Regions from separate parts of the Blautia sp. AF26-2 genome, predicted to be linked through region 3. Evidence: predicted binding sites of a transcription regulator. Region 3 holds the regulator's gene; each other region holds the start of a gene.
The links. Region 3 encodes Rex, which represses fermentation and respiration genes when NADH is low (regulators of the CRP and FNR family bind a similar motif). Its sites were predicted from a motif close to ATTGTTAANTANTTAACAAT; they were not measured.

Region 1 (4,238 bases), on a different contig from region 3:
GCCAGGAAAAAGGCTATATTGCAAGCCTTGGCGATGCTACCCTGAAAGAAATTGCGGCTGAACGAATTGAAGAGTTTACCGCAGCACTTCGCAAATACATGCTGTAACAAAAAACCATTTCTTACGGTTCGCTGAATTTCGGCGAACCGTAATCACAGTTTTCAGGAGATATTATGGAAAAAGAAAAGAAAGTAAAAGATGTTGACTTCGCGGACAGCGCGGTTCCGTCTTCTGCCCGGAAAAATGTAGTAACCATGTTTATGATCATGCTTGGCTTCACCTTCTTCTCGGCAAGCATGTGGGTCGGCCAGCAGCTCGCTGACGGCCTCGATTTCTGGGGCTTTTTGGGATCACTGATCCTTGGCGGAATCATTCTTGGTATTTATACCGGTCTGCTCGGCTACGTCGGTGCAAAAACCGGTCTGTCACTTGATCTTTTGTCCCAGAGAGCCTTTGGCGAAAAAGGTTCCTATCTGCCGTCAGCCATGACCAGCTTTACGCAGATCGGATGGTTTGGTGTCGGTCTTGCCATGTTTGCAATTCCGGTTTCCAAGGAGCTGCTCGGCGGAAGCACTGCGGCACAGTGGGGACTTGTTATTCTTGCCGGCGTCTGCATGACCGCCTCTGCCTATTTTGGTATTGAATCTCTGACCATCGTCAGCTATATCGCTGTACCAAGTGTTGCCATTCTCGGAACGATCGCCATGGTCATGGCCGTAATGAGAGGCGACGGAACGATCATCGATCAGTTTGCCAAATCCAGCGGATCTCTGACTATCATCGGCGGTGCCGGTCTTGTCATCGGCTCCTTCGTTTCCGGCGGAACCGCAACCCCGAACTTCGCACGTTTTGCAAAGGACGGAAAAGCGGGTGCCATCACCACGGTTGTGGCCTTCTTCATCGGAAACTCCCTGATGTTCTTCTTCGGTGCCGTTTCCTCGATCTTTGTCGGCGGAAACGATATCTTCGAGGTTATGGTCCGCCTGAACCTGTTCTACCTGGCTGTTCTCGTTCTCGGTCTTAATATCTGGACTACAAACGACAACGCTCTGTACACCGCAGGTCTTGGTCTTGCCAACATCTTCCATCAGAGGAAAAAACCGATGGTTCTCCTTTCCGGTATCATCGGAACGGTTGCCTCCGTATGGCTGTACTACAACTTCTGCGGCTGGCTCAACATTCTGAACTGTACCCTGCCGCCGGTCGGCATGATTCTGGTGCTCGCCTACTTCATGAACAAAGAGGACTTTGAAGCCGATCAGCCGAAGCCTAAAACCGTAGACTGGTTTGCGGTTGCCGGTGTCATTCTCGGTGCCATTGTTGCGAACCTCTTACACTGGGGCATCGCTTCCATCAACGGTATGGTTGTTGCCGCTGTATGCTACTGTGTCGGACAGGCCGTAAACAAAAGAAAATAAGCAAAATCGTCCTGAATATGTTCCTGTATCTTATCTCCGGAACATGTTCAGGGCTTTTTATTTTTTCGGATTCGCGTTATAATATATGCATAACTCTGCATAGTTACAATTTTCGAAGCGAAAGGAAACTGCCCGGATGATCCATTCCACCGTATCTGCTCCCAAAGGAGAAAAAACAAAATACCGTCTTGCCGAATCCATGAAGGAGTGCATGAAATCAACCCCTGTCGAAGAGATCACCGTGCGCCAGATCTGTGAAATCTGTGGTGTTACCCGCCAGACCTTCTATCGTAATTTTCTCGACAAATACGATCTGATCAACTGGTACTTTGATAAATTACTGACAAAATCCTTCGAACATATGGGTCGCGGAACGACCGTTTTTGACAGTCTGGAAAAGAAATTTACCTATATTCAGAAAGAAAAAGCTTTTTTCGCCGCTGCCTTCCGCTACGACAAGCAGAATTCTCTGCGTGAGCACGATTTCGATCTGATTCTCGCGTTCTACGAAAATCTGATTCACGAAAAAAGCGGCAGTCCGGTTTCACCGGAAATACATTTTCTTCTCGAAATGTACTGTCAGGGTTCCATCACCATGACCGTAAAATGGGTGCTTACCAGCATGGATCTGACACCTTCCGAGTTTGCCGCTCTTCTCGTCCGGGCAATGCCGGAAGACTTAAAAAAACTGTTCCGAAATCTGCAGCTGCTCTCTTAGAGCGTGTCAAAGTGGGACTTGCAGATTGCGGAAATGGTTTTTCAGACACGCTCTGGTTATTTTTCACAAATTTTGTTCTGTTGTTTTTGTCACAATGGCGATTTTTTTTAAAGTGTTACACTTCGCCTCTTCTGTCACTTTCTTTTTCCCTTCCGGATTTGTTAATATAATAACAAGTTCAGTAAAACTATTTATTCATTTTAGAAGGGAGTTTTTCAATCATGGCAAATCGTATTAATTTAAATGCAACCTCTTATCACGGAGCAGGCGCTATTGCCGAAATCGCAAACGAAGCAAAAGCACACGGCTTCAAAAAAGCATTCGTATGCTCTGACCCGGATCTGATTAAATTCAACGTTACTTCCAAAGTAACCGATATTCTGGCCGCAAATGGACTCGACTATGAGCTTTACAGCGATATCAAGCCAAATCCGACCATCGAAAACGTGAAACACGGCGTAGAAGCTTTCAAGGCCTCCGGCGCTGACTATCTGATCGCCATCGGCGGCGGTTCTTCTATGGATACCTCCAAAGCCATCGGTATCATCATCGCAAACCCGGAGTTTGAGGATGTCAGAAGCCTTGAAGGCACTGCACCGACCAAAAATCCATGCGTACCGATCATCGCTGTTCCGACCACAGCCGGTACTGCTGCAGAGGTTACCATCAACTACGTTATCACAGACGTTGAAAGAAAACGTAAATTCGTATGCGTTGACCCGCACGATATGCCAATCATCGCAGTTGTTGACCCGGATATGATGTCCTCCATGCCAAAAGGCCTGACCGCTTCCACCGGTATGGACGCTCTGACCCACGCAATCGAGGGTTACACCACAAAAGCTGCATGGGAAATGACTGACATGTTCCATCTGAAAGCCATCGAACTCATCTCCAAATCTCTGCGCGGTGCTGTCGCAAACACCAAAGAGGGACGCGAAGGAATGGCTCTTGGCCAGTACATCGCAGGTATGGGCTTCTCCAACGTAGGTCTTGGAATCGCTCACTCCATGGCACACACCCTTGGTGCTGTTTATGATACCCCACACGGTGTTGCATGTGCCATGATGCTTCCGATCGTTATGGAATACAACCAGGAGTGCACCGGTGAGAAATACCGTGAAATCGCACGTGCCATGGGCGTTGCAGGTGTAGACGAAATGTCTCAGGAAGAGTACAGAAAAGCAGCGATTGATGCTGTTAAGAAGCTGTCCGCAGACGTTGGAATCCCGTCTGTTCTCGAGGCAGTCAAAGAAGAAGATCTGCAGTTCCTTGCAGATTCCGCACACGCAGATGCCTGCGCACCGGGCAATCCGAAGGATGCAAGCGTAGAAGATCTGAAGGATCTGTTCCGCAAAATCATGGCGTAACGAACACAATTCGTTTCCCACATGCGAAGCGGATATTCGCAATCCGCTTCGCTACTTGCTCATAACTGAATAACTGCTCCGCAGTTTATCAGAAGGAGCTTGCACTCCTCCTGATACAAGCAAGTCCCCACCCACTGCTTATTGCTTTTCGCAATGGAAGCAGGGGACTTACTTGATTCGGTTAAATCACCCCGGAAAACAGAAATTTTTATCCTGTTTTCCGGGGTGATTTCTCTTTTTATTCTACTGTATTTCCGTCTGCATCCACAGTCACAGTATTGACCGTTGCATTATCGAGAACCATATTGATCATGCGCTCCATCATGATATTGCGCACTACCGTATCTTCCCCGTAATAGTCATTGGCTGCTTTCAGGAAATCTTCCTGCGACATATTGGCATTGGCTGCCTCGTCGTTTAAGATCTGCTGGTAATCCTGGTCATCTGTAGTCCAGCCTTCTGCCTCTTTTACAGCATCCAGAAGAAGGGCACTTTTTGCCATCGTTCCTGCATACGTTGCTTTCTCCTGATTGTAGGTTGCTCTGTCCGCATACTGCTCCAGATAGTCGTCCAGGGAAATGCCGTAATTCTGAAGATAAGTGGTATACCGTTTATCGTAATCCTCTTCGCCAAGGGTGATATAGGATTTCGGAATTTTGTGAAACGTACAGCCGTCTGCCATCTGCTGCATCGCGTCATTCTGCAGATTATTTTCCGCTGTCGTCTCATTTG
Region 2 (4,238 bases), on a different contig from region 3:
GTTTCCTGCGCCGATGAGACCCATCATTTCTACGTGAGCCGGTACAGAAGAAGAACCTGCAAACTGAGCGTCAGAATGCATACGTCCCATAGTATCGGTCATACCGTAGGAAGCAGGACCTGCTGCCATGTTGTCCGGGTGAAGAGTACGTCCTGTACCACCGCCGGAAGCAACGGAGAAGTATTTTTTACCAGCTTCGATACGCTCTTTTTTGTAGGTACCTGCAACTGGATGCTGGAAACGAGTCGGGTTGGTGGAGTTTCCGGTGATGGAAACGTCAACGTTCTCTTTCCACATGATAGCAACGCCTTCGCGAACGTCGTTAGCGCCGTAGCAGTTAACTTTCGCACGCGGTCCATCGGAGTATGCTTTTCTGAATACTTCTTTCAGTTCTCCGGTGTAGTAGTCATACTCAGTCTCTACATAAGTAAAGCCGTTGATACGAGCGATGATCTGAGCAGCGTCTTTTCCAAGACCGTTCAGGATAACACGCAGAGGTTTCTGACGTACTTTGTTTGCTTTTTCAGCGATACCGATAGCACCCTCAGCAGCTGCGAAGGACTCATGTCCGGCCAGGAATGCGAAGCACTCGGTGTCCTCTTCCAGAAGCATTTTACCGAGGTTACCATGGCCAAGACCAACTTTACGCTGATCTGCTACAGAACCCGGGATACAGAAGGACTGAAGTCCCTCACCGATTGCTGCAGCAGCTTCAGAAGCTTTGCGGCATCCTTTTTTGATTGCGATTGCTGCGCCTACAGTGTAAGCCCATTTTGCATTCTCGAAGCAGATTGGCTGAATGCCTTCGATCATTTTGTATACATCAAGGCCAGCAGCTTTTGTAACTTCTGCAGCTTCTTCGATGGAGTTGATTCCGTACTCAGCAAGCTTAGCCAGAATCTGTTTCTCTCTTCTTTCATATGATTCAAATAAAGCCATTTTCCTATCCTCCTAAATTATCTGATTACTCTTTTCTCGGGTCAACGATCTTAACAGCATCAGCAACACGTCCGTACTGTCCGCTTGCTTTTTCGAAAGCTGTGTTTGCATCATCGCCGGCTTTGATGAAGTCCATCATCTTTCCGAAGTTGATGAATTTGTAACCGATAATCTCATCATCTGCATCCAGAGCGATACCTGTTACATAACCGTCGGTCATCTCCAGGTAACGAGGTCCTTTTGCAAGAGTTCCGTACATGGTACCAACCTGGGAACGAAGTCCTTTACCAAGGTCTTCCAGGCCTGCGCCTACAACCAGTCCGTCCTCGGAGAATGCACTCTGGCTTCTTCCGTAAACGATCTGCAGGAAGAGCTCTCTCATAGCAGTATTGATAGCATCACACACAAGGTCAGTATTCAGTGCCTCAAGGATGGTAAGTCCTGGCAGAATCTCAGATGCCATAGCTGCAGAATGAGTCATTCCTGAACATCCGATGGTCTCAACGAGAGCTTCCTGGATAACGCCCTCTTTTACGTTCAGAGTCAGTTTGCAGGTACCCTGCTGCGGTGCGCACCAGCCAATACCGTGAGTGAATCCGGAAATGTCTTTGATTTCTTTTGCTTTTACCCATTTTGCTTCCTCCGGAATCGGAGCTGCACCGTGATGCACGCCCTGGGCAACCGGACACATCATTTCTACTTCGTGTGAATAAGTCATTGTTAAACTCCTTTCAAATATGTACTTATTTGAGCTTTTGTCTTTCGAACGGACTGTTTCCAGCCTGTTCACAGACCTATGGTTATTGTCTCACAAAATTGGTCATTCGTCCAGCATATTTTGATAAAAAATTGCAAAGACCACCGGAAAACGATAAAATTTCCGGCGGTCTTTTAAATCAATCGGTTTGGTTTTCTCTCGATAAAAGAGAATTTTTTTAATTATCAGATTTTTTTGACAATTTCTTTCGCATTCTTAAAAATATGACCTGACGGGATCACACCGCGAACACAGGAGAGTGGATAAATGTTGGAATTTCTTCCGACAACCGTTCCCGGGTTCAATACGCTGTTACAGCCGACCTCAACTTCATCGCCGAGCATCGCACCGAATTTTTTCAGTCCGGTTTCGATCTGTTCATCTGCGCCTTTGACAACAACGAGCTTCTTATCGGATTTTACATTGGAAGTAATGGAACCGGCACCCATATGGGCTTTGTATCCAAGAACAGAGTCGCCGACATAGTTGTAATGCGGAACCTGTACTTTATTAAAGAGAATGACATTTTTCAGCTCGGTGGAGTTACCAACGACAGCGCCCTCGCCGACGATGGCATTTCCGCGGATAAAAGCACACTGGCGGATCTCAGCGCCTTTTCCGATGATGCATGGGCCGTTGATGGAAGCGGTCGGTGCGATCACGGCATCTTTTGCGATCCAGACATTTTCGCCGCGTTTTTCGTATTCTGCCGGATCGAGTGTTTCGCCGAGTTCAAGAATAAAATCTTTAATGAGCGGAAGCACTTCCCATGGATACGTTTTGCCTTCAAAGATTTTTGCGGCAATGGTCTGGGTTAAATCATAAAGTTCAGAAATGGTTGCATCTTTCATGCGTGATTCATCCTTTCTTGTTTTAGTTCCTGTTTATCTTACCACATTTCAGGAGTTCTGTGCGCCTTTTTTTCCGGCGGTGGAATAGGACTTTGCAGAGGAGTCTTCTGCAGCAGTACGTTTCCCGGTACGGGAGCGCGTGGAAGAGGCTTTTCTGTAATACGGCGCGGACGCATCAAAGCTGCTCTTTAGCTGGAACTGATTCCGCAGCTGCTTCACATTTACCGTGTGGCGTGTCACAAAGTTTTCCAGTTTTCCCATATATTCCTCGGAGGTAATGGAGCCTTCCGCTACATAGGTAAGTCCCTTTTCCCAGCTTGCCGTCAGCTCCGGATTCAGAAGCGGGCGGATCGACTGGTGTACGACGTCGTAGATCATTTCGCCAAGCTGTGTCGGGGTGATAACCTGCGTCTTTTTGTTCAGAGCAAGATATTTGATAAAGACAAGCTTTTTCAGAATCTCAGCACGCGTCGCACTCGTTCCGATGCCGCTTCCCTTAATCTGTTCGCGCAGCTCCTCGTCTTCAATGAGCTGTCCGGCATTTTCCATTGCAAGGATCATCGAACCGGAGGTGTAGCGTTTTGGCGGAGAGGTTTCTCCTTCCTTGATAGAAAGGCCGAGAAGATTCAGCTCGCTGCCTTTCTGCAGCTGGGACAGCGCTGCAAGAAAAGAGGGATCGCAAGTCGTCTCGTCCTCCTTTCTGCCCTCGTCGTCCTCCTCTTTCTTACGGAAGAAAGAATACTGCATGGCTTTTAAATAGCCCTCCTGCACGAGAACGCGGAAGTTGGAGAAAAACTGCTCGCCGCCGATTTCGGTGACAAGAGCAACTTTCTGATAGACCGCCGGCGGATAGAAGATACCGAGAAAACGGCGGACAATTGTCTCATAAACTTTTGCGGAGAGTTCCGAGAGGTTCCGCAGATTGTTAAGGCCCTGTCCGGTCGGAATGATCGCATAGTGATCGGTAATCTGTTTATCGTTTGTATAGCGGGTGGAACCAATCTTTTTCCAGCTTTCACCCTGCAAAATTTCATTTGCAAGGCCGCTGCAGATACCGTACTGCTGCAGGCCGCGCAGGTTTTTGCTGATTTCCCTGGCAACGGCAGAAGAAAGCACACGGGCATCGGTTCGCGGATAGGTAACCAGCTTTTTCTCGTAAAGCTCCTGAACAACTTTCAGCGTTTCATCCGGACTGATTTTGAAAAAGCGGGCACAGTCATTTTGCAGCTCCGCAAGGTTGTAAAGCAGTGGCGCATTTTTATTTTCCTTTTTTCGCTCCATTTTCAGGACATGCGGGATCAGAGGATTCTGCATGCTTAATTCCTCGATCAGTTTCTGTGCGTCCTCTTTTTTCTGGAAGCCGTTCTCCTTATAGAGAAGCGGAGAGTTGAAGTAGCGGCTGCCTTTTACGGCGCGCCATTCCCCCTCAAAATTGCGTCCATTTAAGGAAAGACCGGCGATGACACGGTAGAATGGTGTTTTCACAAAGCTGCGGATTTCGCGCTCCCGGCGTACGACCATGCCGAGCACACATGTCATAACACGGCCGACGGAAATTGACTGATATTTAGTGCCGAGATACGATGCGACAGCGCTTCCGTATTTGAGCGAGAGAAGACGGGAAAAATTAATGCCCATCAGGTAATCTTCTTTGGCGCGGAGATAAGCGGATGCCGAAAGATTGTCGTATT
Region 3 (4,238 bases):
AAAGAAAGCCGATCCGGCATTCCCGCAAAAAGGGATGCGCCGGACCGGCTTTTTCTGTTTTGAATTTTTCCGGGGAAAACCAGGTCTATTCGGCAAGCTCTTCCCATTTTTCATACAGCTCTTCGAGTTCCGCGGCAATCTCTGCTTTCTCTTTGCTTAATTTCACACACTCTGCCACATTCGTTGCGACTTCCGGTTTCGACATTTCCTCATCAATTTCCGAATCGCGTGTCTCAAGCTCTTCAATTCGTTTCTCCGTCTTTTTCAGTTCGTTTTCTTTCTTGCGGAGACGTGCCTGTTCTTCTTTCTGCGCTTTCCAGTCCAGCTTTGTGGAGGAGGCTTCGGAAGGAGCCGCTGTTTCTTCCGGAGCGGCGGCATCGGCAGCAGGAGCATAGATGCGGGTCAGCTCTTCTTTTTTCTCCAGATAGTAATCGTAATTTCCGATATAGTTGACGAGTGTCTGTCCCGTCAGCTCCAGAATCCGGGTTGCAGTCTGATTGATAAAGTAACGGTCGTGGGAAACGTACAGTACCGTTCCAGTGTAATCCTTCAGCGCGTTTTCCAGAATCTCCTTTGATACGATATCGAGGTGGTTGGTCGGCTCGTCGAGGATCAGGAAGTTGGCGTTCGAGAGCATCAGCTTGGCAAGAGAAATTCGTCCGCGCTCACCGCCGCTCAAGGTATGAATCGGTTGGAAGACATCGTCGTTTGTAAACAGGAAGGCGGCCAGCACATTTCGGATTTCGGTGTTTGTCAGATACAGATACGCGTCGGAAATCTCCTGGAAAATGGTCTTTTCCATGTGGAGCACCTGATGCTCCTGATCGTAGTAACCGATCTGTACACGGCTTCCAAGTGTAAAAGAGCCGGTATCCGGGCGGATGACTTCGTTTAAGATCTTTAAGATCGTCGTTTTTCCCGTTCCGTTGTTTCCGATGATTGCCACGCGCTCGCCGCGCTTGATTTCGAAATTCAGATCCTGGAAAAGCGTCTGTCCCGGGAAGGCTTTGGAGAGGTGCTCGACGGTCAGCACATCGTTTCCGCTTGTGATGCGCGGTTCCAGACGGATCCGCATATCGGAGCGTACTTCGGTCGGCTTTTCCAGCACATCCATTTTGTCCAGCATTTTTTCACGGCTCTCGGCGCGTTTGATGGATTTCTCGCGGTTGAAAGATTTCAGCTTTGCAATGACTTCTTCTTGATGGTGGATTTCCTGCTGCTGGTTGACCCAGGCATGGTAAGCGGCTTCACGGAGCATTGCTTTTTTCTGACTGTAGGCGGTATAGTTTCCCTCAAAAGTTGTTACTTTTTTATTGTCCACTTCAACGACTTTTGTGACAACGCGGTCGAGAAAGTAACGGTCATGGGAGACGATCAGGACGGCTCCGCTGTAATTTAAAAGATACGTTTCGAGCCAGGAGATCGAGTCCATATCGAGGTGGTTGGTCGGCTCGTCGAGCAGAATGATGTCCGGTTTGGTGAGCAGCAGTTTACCAAGTGCCACGCGGGTCTTCTGACCGCCGGAGAGGGAGTCCACCTGTTTTTCAAAATCGCTCTCGGAAAAGCCAAGACCTTTTAAAACACCGACGACTTCACTGCGGTACGCGTATCCGTTTTCCAGTTCAAAGGTATGGGAGAGGCGGGTGTAGGTGGAAAGAAGTTCATCCAGCTCTGCACCGGATTTTGTATTCATATCACTTTCCATCTGACGGAGGCGTTCCTCCATATCGATCAGATTCTGTTTCGCGGTCAGCACTTCCTGGTAAATGGAAAGGTGTCCGGTCAGATCCTGATGCTGGGCGAGATAGCCCATCGTCTTCCCTTTGGAGAGGATGACCTCTCCCTCATCGGCCCTCATTTCGCCGATGATGATTTTTAACAGCGTCGATTTTCCGGCACCGTTGATGCCGACCAGTGCGGCTTTTTCGCGTTCTTCTATATGAAAAGATGCATTTTTGATAATTTCCGTTGTCCCGAATGCTTTCGAGATATTCTGACATGCAAGAATCATGTGGTTCCTCCAGATAACATATTTCTGTATTTTGACATAATACACCATCCTTATTATAGAGAGTAATACACAAAATTTCAAGAAATCTTTGACAATTTTCTATCAACCATATATAATATGAATATATGCAGGTGTAAATAAGGAGGAATTTATCTTGGAAGAAAAAGGAATTTCGCGGGCAGTTATCAAAAGACTTCCTAGATATTATCGTTACCTGGGCGAATTGCTGGAGGACGGAGTAGAACGGATCTCTTCCGGTGAGCTGAGCGAGCGGATGAAAGTGACAGCTTCCCAGATTCGCCAGGATTTAAATAATTTCGGCGGCTTCGGCCAGCAGGGGTATGGTTATAACGTGCGGTATCTGTACAGCGAGATTGGAAAAATTTTAGGTCTGGACAGAGTCCACAATATGATTTTTGTCGGAGCCGGAAATCTGGGACAGGCGCTTGCTAATTATGCGGCCTTTGAAAGAAGCGGATTCAAAACGGTCGGTATTTTTGACGTCAACCCGGTATTAAAAGGAATCTCCGTGCGCGGAATTGAAATCCGCATGGCGGACGAGCTTCCGGAATTTATCAAGGAACACCATGTAGAGATTGCGGCTTTGACACTGCCAAAAGCAAAAGCGGTAGAGATGGCAGAGATTCTCGTGGACAACGGTGTAAAAGCAATCTGGAATTTTGCACATACCGATCTAAACTTAAAACTTCCGAAAGATGTGATCGTCGAGAACGTCCATCTTTCCGAAAGTCTGATGCGTCTCTCCTACAATCTGACCAGATATGAGGCGGAGCATCCAAAGAACAATTAAGAAACCAAAACAAAAGCAGGAGAGTCTTCGGGAAACCGGAGACTTTTTCTGTTCACTTTCCGGATAAGGCAGGAAAAGGAGGAAAAGCGATGAAACGGATTCTTACAGCAGCACAGATGAAGCAGGCAGACCGCAATACGATCGAAACCATGGGGGTACCGTCCCTGGTACTGATGGAGCGCGCAGCGCTGTCCTGCGTGGAGGAGCTTCAAAATGGAACATGGGATACAGGAAAAGTCCTTGCTGTGTGCGGTCCCGGAAATAATGGAGGGGACGGTGCGGCAATTGCACGGATTTTAAAGACGAAAGGGGTGGATGCGGAACTGTTCTGTCTTGGAAATCCGGAAAAATACAGTGAAGGCATGAGAGCACAGAAGAAAATTGCGGAAAATTATGGGGTCCGTGAGGTTAAGAATCCGGATTTCCGGGAATATACTGTTATCATAGATGCCATCTTTGGAATTGGCGTATCCCGTCCGCTGGCAGGGGAGTACCGGAGGGCAGTGGAAGCAATCTGCGCAAGCGGTGTTCCTGTTCTTGCCGTGGACATCCCTTCGGGGATCCACACGGATACCGGAGAGGTCCTTGATGCGGCGGTGAAAGCCAGAGCCACGGTGACATTTGCCTGTGCAAAGCCAGGGCTTCTCTTTGATCCCGGAAAACGATATGCCGGAGAGGTCCTGGTCCGTGATATCGGAATCGGCTTTGATGCAGGAGAAGAGGAGACGCCCTGGTACGGTTCAGTGGAAAAAGAAGATCTGGACCGGTTTCTTACCCGCACGCCGATGGGAAATAAGGGAACCTTCGGAAAGGTGCTGGTACTTGCCGGTTCCGGTGCCATGTGCGGAGCCGCTGTTTTGTGTGCCAGGGCAGTCCTTGCATCCGGTGCCGGCATGGTAAAGGTTGTGACAGAGGAAAGAAACCGTACGCCGCTTTTCTGTGCCCTGCCGGAAGCAATGGCGGATTTCTGGAAGGAGGATGAGCCGCTTCCGGAAGAAGCCCTGCTGCAGGATCTCGCCTGGGCGGACGCTGTTGTTGCGGGACCGGGACTTTCCAAAAGCCGGACGGCAAAAGAACTGCTCGTTTTTACGGTGCAGCACACAGAAGTTCCTCTTGTTCTGGATGCAGATGCGCTGAACCTGATTGCAGAAGATGCAGAGATTCTTTCGGGCTGCCGGGCAGAAAAAATTTTAACGCCTCATGTAGGAGAGCTTGCACGGCTGCTGCACATGACCATTGCAGAATGCCAGCGTGACCCGGCAGGAAGCGCCGGAAGGGCAGCCGAAAAATACCAGGCCTGCTGTGTACGAAAGGATTCCGTAACCGTGACAGCAGAGGAAGGGCGTGAGCAGTATTACATAAACACAAGCGGAAGCAGTGCGCTTGCGACGGCGGGAAGCGGCGATGTGCTCGCGG

Region 1: fucO (lactaldehyde reductase) is a predicted target of Rex. The motif match lies at 2,294-2,313, and genes of this name have one in related genera.
Region 2: DWY63_RS13720 (iron-sulfur cluster assembly scaffold protein) is a predicted target of Rex. The motif match lies at 1,777-1,796, and genes of this name have one in related genera.

The regions. Positions count from the first base shown of each region.
Region 1 covers NZ_QTWD01000005.1:149,527-153,764, reverse strand. Annotated here, with positions in the region: gene DWY63_RS08245 (hypothetical protein) at 1-107, shown strand, start outside; gene codB (cytosine permease) at 174-1,418, shown strand; gene DWY63_RS08235 (TetR/AcrR family transcriptional regulator C-terminal domain-containing protein) at 1,555-2,136, shown strand; gene DWY63_RS19105 (DUF6783 domain-containing protein) at 2,140-2,247, shown strand; gene fucO (lactaldehyde reductase) at 2,358-3,506, shown strand; gene tig (trigger factor) at 3,745-4,238, opposite strand, start outside.
Region 2 covers NZ_QTWD01000010.1:130,325-134,562, reverse strand. Annotated here, with positions in the region: gene DWY63_RS13725 (GGGtGRT protein) at 1-939, opposite strand, end outside; gene DWY63_RS13720 (iron-sulfur cluster assembly scaffold protein) at 965-1,657, opposite strand; gene DWY63_RS13715 (acyltransferase) at 1,882-2,547, opposite strand; gene DWY63_RS13710 (DNA topoisomerase) at 2,596-4,238, opposite strand, start outside.
Region 3 covers NZ_QTWD01000001.1:455,872-460,109, forward strand. Annotated here, with positions in the region: gene DWY63_RS02250 (ABC-F family ATP-binding cassette domain-containing protein) at 86-2,011, opposite strand; gene DWY63_RS02255 (redox-sensing transcriptional repressor Rex) at 2,166-2,822, shown strand; gene DWY63_RS02260 (bifunctional ADP-dependent NAD(P)H-hydrate dehydratase/NAD(P)H-hydrate epimerase) at 2,912-4,238, shown strand, end outside.